2 regions of the Dechloromonas sp. ARDL1 genome follow, and region 1 is predicted to be linked to the other one. Evidence: predicted binding sites of a transcription regulator. Region 1 holds the regulator's gene; the other holds the start of a gene.
The links. The regulator LexA, encoded in region 1, represses DNA repair genes until DNA is damaged. The targets are predictions, from matches to a motif close to ACTGTATNTANATACAGT.

Region 1 (3,403 bases):
CCGGGTTGCCCCGTCTGGTTTTCGGGCATTCGGCCTGCCGACGGACGTGGGGTGATCACAGCATCCCGCTCGCGGCTTGCCCGCTCCGGCCGATAATCGGCGACCGCATCCAGCCCCTGCACGGCGCACGCACCGAGGCGGGCGCGCAAGCGTTCCAGGCAGGCCAGATGGCCCTCACCGTTTGTCGTCGCGGCGAACAGGGAGGCGCTGCTTCCGGGCTTTTCCGCCAGCTCGTCGGCCTGCAGGCGAACCGCCTCGACCGGCGCCGGCAATTGCCAGCGCCCCAAGTGTTCGCGCAGCAGGCGCAAAAAACGCGCCTCGTCGGCGGCTGGCTCGGCAAAGCTCAAGGAAAGATCGCTCGGTGCGCCGTCATCGTGCCGGAAGCGCAAGGTGCAGCGGCGCAGCAGCAGCTGCCGCGCATTGAGCCAGCCGGCCAGCGCCGAGAACAGGCGTTGGCCGGAAAAGACGAGGGCTTCGGCATGCTCGACGCGGGATGGCAGCTCAAATTCGCTGGCAAAGCTTTCCGGAAAAGCGAAAGCCGCTTGCGGATCCGGCAGATCGCCCCAGGCACGGGCCAGATCGTCCATCGGCCGATTGCCGATGCGCCGTCGCAAGCCGCTTCCCGGCATGGCGCGCAAGGCGCCGAGCCGCCGCAGACCGAAGGATTCCAGGCGGGCGACGGTTTCGGCCGGCCAGTCGGGGATATGGCACGGTAAATCGGCGAGCACCACGTGCAGGCCGGCCGCTGCGCGATGGATCGTTCCGTTGCCGGCACGCGCCAGCCAGCGTGCGCCGAGCGGTGTCGGCGCCACCGCCCAGCCGGGGGCATGGCCTTGTTCGACGCAACCGGCCGTTACGGCGTCGACAATCGGCTCGATGCCGCCGAAAAGACGGAGGCAGCCGCCGATTTCGAGCAGGAGCTCGTTCGGCTGAGCCAGGCTGACGCAGGGAGTGAATCGCCCCGCCCAGCAGGCCAGGTTTTCGAGGGTTTGTCGCTCGCGCGCCATGTCACGCTCGAAAACCGATAAGCCCGGCAACAGGCCCAGCGCGGTCGACAGCTTCTGGGCGGGACGAATGCCGGCGGCGATCGCTTCCGCATCACCCAGCACGACCCGGCCACGTACAACCACCGCGCTAGGCGGCTGGCGCAGCGGCAAGGCTTCGATCGGCAATCGGGGAAAGGACAGGGCCAGCCACAGCACGCGAACGTCTCCCGGGACGGGGAATGGAGGATGCGTACGGCAAGTCCAGCGGCCGGGATGCCGGTCTGCCGCGCCGCTTCAGGATGCGGATGCGCAAGGCGTCGCCGTTGCCCGCCAGCGCCACCCGCAAGGGCGCCGGCGACGGCATAGCCGCCGCAGCCATCGAACGCCACAGGCAGGCCAGTGCCGAACGCCCTTCCGCCGCGACCTGCAGGCGGCGCAGCGCCTTGGCATCGATGCCCTCGCCCGGCCAAGCCAGCACGCCAGCGAAACCGCCGCAGGCGAGCAGTTGCTCGATACTCCAGGCCGTATCCATTCCGGCCCGGATGATGACCAGCCGTTCCAGCGCGACACCTGCCGCCGCCCAGGCCGGAGCATGTGGCAGCCACGGCGGCGTGACTAGGGCCAGCCAGCCCCCGGCCTGCGACAGCCTGACCAGCGCCGGCAGCAGCAGGCTCATTTCGCCAACGCCGTTGTGCTCGACAAGCAGTTCCGTCAGGGCGCCGCGCGGCCAGCCGCCGCCGGGCAATTCGGCGTCGAGTTCGGGATGGCCGCTGGGAATGGCGACCTCCGCCAGGGAGGCCAGCGTGTCGCCGCGCCAGACATCGCCTCTGGCCAGCACATCCGCCAAAGCGACCGGCAACGGCAAGGCGTTCATGACAGCTTGGAACCCGCCCCGCGTATCAGACCGACGGCCACGCCCTCAATGGCGAATTCGACTTCGCCGGGGCGCACGATGATGGGCTCGAAGTCCGGGTTCTCGGCAATCAGCTCGATATGCCCGCCCTTGCGCTGCAGGCGCTTGACGGTGACCTCCTCGTCGATGCGGGCGACGACGATCTCGCCGTCGCGGGCCTGGTTGGTCTTGTGCACGGCGAGCAGATCGCCGTCATAGATACCGACGTCGATCATCGACAGGCCGCGCACCTTGAGCAGGAAGTCGGCGCGCGGATTGAACATGCCGGCGTCGAAGGCGTAACGAGCCTGCACGTTTTCGACGGCGAGAATGGGCGAGCCGGCCGCCACGCTACCGATCAACGGCAGGCCCAGCTGTTCGACGAGGCGGATGCCGCGCGCCGAACCGGGTTCGAGATTGATGGCGCCCTTCTTGGCGAGCGCCTTGAGATGGTCTTCGGCCGCATTGGGTGAGGCGAAACCGAAGGCGGAGGCGATTTCCGCCCGCGTCGGCGGCGCGCCGAGTACCTCGACGGTGTTTTTGATGAAATCGAGAATTTCCTGCTGGCGTGGCGTGAGCTTCATGGTCTGCTCCCTGCAAAATTCGTTAGCTGTATTTTTGTACAGTAATCAATTTTTGGCAAGCGGAGAATCCTGGGTTGCCCATCAAGGCACGAGGCGATTTGCCAGTGAGTTGTTGTGGTGCGACAAGCCGATGCCCGTTCCATTGCTGCGGAGCACCGACGGCAAGGCACCGCAGAGCGACCGCTCGCGCTCGTACAGGCCCGCAAGGGCCGCCTGATGGACAATTCGGGATTAGGCTACACTCTGCCCCCCCTCACCATCCGGAAACCCCAGCATGAAGCTGCAACACCTGGCGATCGGCGATCGCTTCGAATACGACGGCAAGATTTTCGTGAAGACCGGCCCGGTCACGGCCTCTTCGGAAAACGGCGGGCAGCAGATGATTCCCCGCTATGCAATCCTCAAGCCGCTCGACGCTCCGGCCCGCGACGACGACAAACCCGGCCCGCGCCGTAAGGTGGAGGAGAAAAAGGTGCTCGCCGCATTCGACGATTTTTACCGGACCTGCAGCGAACTGCTCGACACATCCGCCCTGCCCGCGCTGGCCGAGGCGCGCGAACGCTTTCTCGGCCGCCTCAGGTAATCAAGCCGCAGCCGGGCGGGCCACCGGCGCTTCGCGGATGGGCAGGTTGAGCACGGCGGCTGCCGCCGCCAGTGCCATGTCGGCATACCACATCCAGCCGAAGTCGCCGAATTGCGTGATGGCCAGGCCGCCCAGCCAGGCGCCGAGGAAACCGCCGATCTGGTGCGACAGCAGCGTCATGCCGAACAGCGTCGCCAGGTAGCGGATACCGAACAGTTTACCGACGATGGCGGCGGTCGGCGGCACCGTGGCCAGCCAGGTGAAACCGAGACCGGCGGCAAAAACATAGAAGGTCCATTCGGTGCGCGGCATCATCAGATACCAGGCGACGAGCAGCGCCCGCGAACCGTACATCATC
Region 2 (3,403 bases), 1.9 Mb from region 1:
TGGTGCGTCAGGCGGTTGTCGTCGATATGGACTTCACCGCCATCGGCCGCGACCAGGCCGACGATCATGTAGAAACAGGTGGTCTTGCCTGCGCCGTTCGGACCGAGCAGGCCGACCACCTCGCCCGACTTGACCTCGAAGGAAACGTCCTCGACGACGGTCCTCGCCTTGTAGCGCTTCTTCAGGTTGTTGGCGGTCAGTTTGGCGGCAGACGTGGTCATTGCTCGAGACCGCGCAGGACGCGGCGGATGGCTTCGCTGGAAAAACCGCGATATTGCAGGAAACGCTGCTGTTTGGCACGCTCTTCCGGCGATTGCGGCAATTCCCTGAACTTGCGCTGCCAGACGCTGCGGCAGCGTTCGGTTTCATCGCCCCCCTCCGGAAGCGCGGCAGCGATTTCTTCGTCAGCAACGCCTTTCTGCCGTAATTCCTGCTTCAGCCGCGCATTGCCGTAACGCCCGGCGCGCGCCACGACGCGCTGGGCGGCATAGCGGGTATCGGACAGCAGGCGTTCGCTTTGCAGGGTGTCGAGCACGGCGTCGAGTTCTTCCTCGGATTCGGCATGCGATGCGAGCTTGGTCTTCAACTCGGCCCGGCTGTAATCGCGCCGGGTGAGTAGTTGCAGGGCCCGCACGCGCAGGTCAGGCATCGGCCTTGGCTTTGGTCGGCTTGATCACGGTGGTGCTGGCGGCCTCGCGGATGCCGGCTTCGATTTCGGCGGCGATTTCCGGGTTGGCCTTTAGGAATTCGCGGGCATTGTCCTTGCCCTGGCCGATTTTCTCGCCCTTGTAGGCGTACCAGGCACCTGATTTGTCGACCAACTTGTGGGCGACGCCCATTTCGACGACTTCGCCCTGGCGGGAAATACCTTCGCCGTAGAGGATGTCGAAGATGGCTTCGCGGAACGGAGGAGAAACCTTGTTTTTGACAACCTTGACCTTGGTTTCGCTACCGATGACCTCGTCGCCCTTCTTGATCGAACCGATGCGGCGGATGTCGAGGCGGACGGAAGCATAGAACTTCAGCGCGTTGCCGCCGGTGGTGGTTTCCGGCGAACCGAACATGACGCCGATCTTCATGCGGATCTGGTTGATGAAGATAACCAGCGTGTTGGTCTTCTTGATATTGGCAGTCAACTTGCGCAGCGCCTGCGACATCAGGCGGGCGTGCAGGCCGACCATCTGGTCGCCCATTTCGCCTTCGATTTCGGCACGCGGGGTGAGGGCGGCGACCGAGTCGACGATGATGATGTCCACCGAGCCGGAGCGGACCAGCATGTCGGCGATTTCCAGCGCCTGTTCGCCGGTGTCCGGCTGCGAAATCAGCAGGTCGGAGACATTGACGCCGAGCTTCTGGGCGTATTGCGGATCGAGCGCGTGTTCGGCGTCGATGAAGGCCGCCGTGCCGCCGAGCTTCTGCATTTCGGCGACGACCTGCAGACAGAGCGTGGTCTTGCCGGACGATTCCGGGCCGTAGATTTCGACGACGCGGCCGCGCGGCAGGCCACCGACACCAAGCGCGATGTCGAGGCCAAGCGAACCGGTCGACACGACTTGAATGCCTTCGTCGATTTCGGCGTCGCCCATCTTCATGATGGAGCCTTTGCCGAATTGCTTTTCGATTTGTTGCAGCGCTGCGGCGAGCGCCTTTGCCTTGTTGTCGTCCATGGTGTGACCTCGAAAATTTGAGCGGATTATGGCACAGGGGCCAAAGATGGAATAGAAATTGCAGGAAACCGTTTATCCGGCCCGGCCCAAACGCGGTATATTCGCCCCCGATAACGGCCAACCGGATACTGTGTATACGTACAGTACATTGACCCGCCTTTTCTTGGCAAGAAAATTCTTCATGTCGATCAGACGCTTACCCATCCTTCTCCTGCTACTGGCCGGCACGGCCGCCAGCGGTGCGCCGGCGCCCTGGTACTGGTGGACAAGCAAGGTGGACGGTGCCCGGGGCTGCATGCAGACCTCGCCGGGACCGGGCTGGAGCCAGGAACCGATGGCTTTCAAGGATGCCCGCTGCCGAATTCGCCTCGCCCCCCGATGACTGCCTATCTGCCCCCACCCCCTGGCGCTTCGCCCGTTGTTTTTGCCGACGATTTCCTGATCATTGCCGAAAAACCCTGCGGTCTCTTGTCGGTTCCCGGCCGTGGCGAGCACAAGGCGGATTGCCTGCTCAGCCGGGTGCAACAGGAGTACCCGGATGCGCTGACCGTGCATCGACTGGACATGTCGACCTCCGGCATCCTGGTCTTTGCCCGCGGCGCCGACATGCACCGCCGTCTCTCCAAGATGTTCCAGGACCGCCAGGTGGACAAGCTCTACGTCGCCGTGCTAGCCGGCCTGCTGCCCTACGACGAAGGCGGCGTGGACCTGCCGCTGATCGTGGACTGGCCGAACCGGCCGAAGCAGAAAGTCGATTTCGATCTCGGCCGCCCCTCGCAAACGCGCTTCCGTGTGCTCGGCCGCGATATCGAGAAGCAGACGACCCGCGTCGCACTGGAACCGGTCACCGGCCGTTCGCACCAGTTGCGGGTGCATATGATGTCCTTGCAACACCCCATTCTCGGCGACGATCTGTACGGTGGTGTAGCGGAAAAAATGGCCGATCGCCTGCTGCTGCATGCGATGAATCTGGGCTTTGCGCATCCGGCAACCGGCGAGCGCATGGATTTTCACAGCGAGCCACCTTTTTGACGTCGCGAAAACGCGCAATAACCTTATAATCCGCGCAATTTCAACCCCTTAGCTTGTCGGTTGCGCGCCCATGCTGATCTGGTTCGTCGTTCTCTACCTGCTTCTTTCCATCGGCATCGGCCTCTACGCGGCCACCCGCGTTCATAGCGCCAAGGACTTCGCCGTCGCCGGCCGCCACCTGCCGCTACCGGTGGTCACCGCCACCGTGTTCGCCACCTGGTTCGGCGCCGAGGCCGTGTTCGGCGTCTCCGCCACCTTCGTCAAGGAAGGGCTGACCGGCGTCGTCGCCGACCCCTTCGGCTCGTCGATGTGCCTGATCATCGCCGGCTTCTTTTTCGCCAAGAAACTCTACAAGCTCAATATCCTGACGCTGGGCGACTACTTCCGCATGCGTTACAACCGCAGCGTCGAAGTGCTGACCACGCTGTGCATCGTCGCCTCCTACCTGGGCTGGGTATCGGCCCAGATCAAGGCGCTCGGCCTGGTCTTCAACGTCGTGACCAACGATTACATCAGCCAGACGGCCGGCATGATCCTCGGTGCCGCCATCGTGCTCACCTACACCACCTTCGGCGGCATGCTCTCGGTGGCCATCCTCGATTTCGTGCAGATGGGCGTCATCATGGGCGGCATGCTCTACATCGCCAGCGTCGTCGCCGTGCCTGCCGGCGGTGTCGAAACCGTGATCCAGCACGCTTCTGCTG

Region 2: the regulator LexA is predicted to act here: its motif matches at 1,795-1,812, upstream of recA (recombinase RecA).

What each region holds. Positions count from the first base shown of each region.
Region 1 covers NZ_CP168939.1:1,331,880-1,335,282, reverse strand. The annotation lists gene AB6Q56_RS06500 (Y-family DNA polymerase) at 1-1,202, opposite strand, end outside; gene imuA (translesion DNA synthesis-associated protein ImuA) at 1,135-1,860, opposite strand; gene lexA (transcriptional repressor LexA) at 1,857-2,462, opposite strand; gene AB6Q56_RS06485 (hypothetical protein) at 2,737-3,045, shown strand; gene AB6Q56_RS06480 (MFS transporter) at 3,046-3,403, opposite strand, start outside.
Region 2 covers NZ_CP168939.1:3,888,370-3,891,772, reverse strand. The annotation lists gene lptB (LPS export ABC transporter ATP-binding protein) at 1-221, opposite strand, end outside; gene recX (recombination regulator RecX) at 218-649, opposite strand; gene recA (recombinase RecA) at 642-1,667, opposite strand; gene AB6Q56_RS19230 (hypothetical protein) at 1,849-2,049, shown strand; gene AB6Q56_RS19225 (RluA family pseudouridine synthase) at 2,046-2,699, shown strand; gene AB6Q56_RS19220 (sodium:solute symporter family protein) at 2,770-3,403, shown strand, end outside.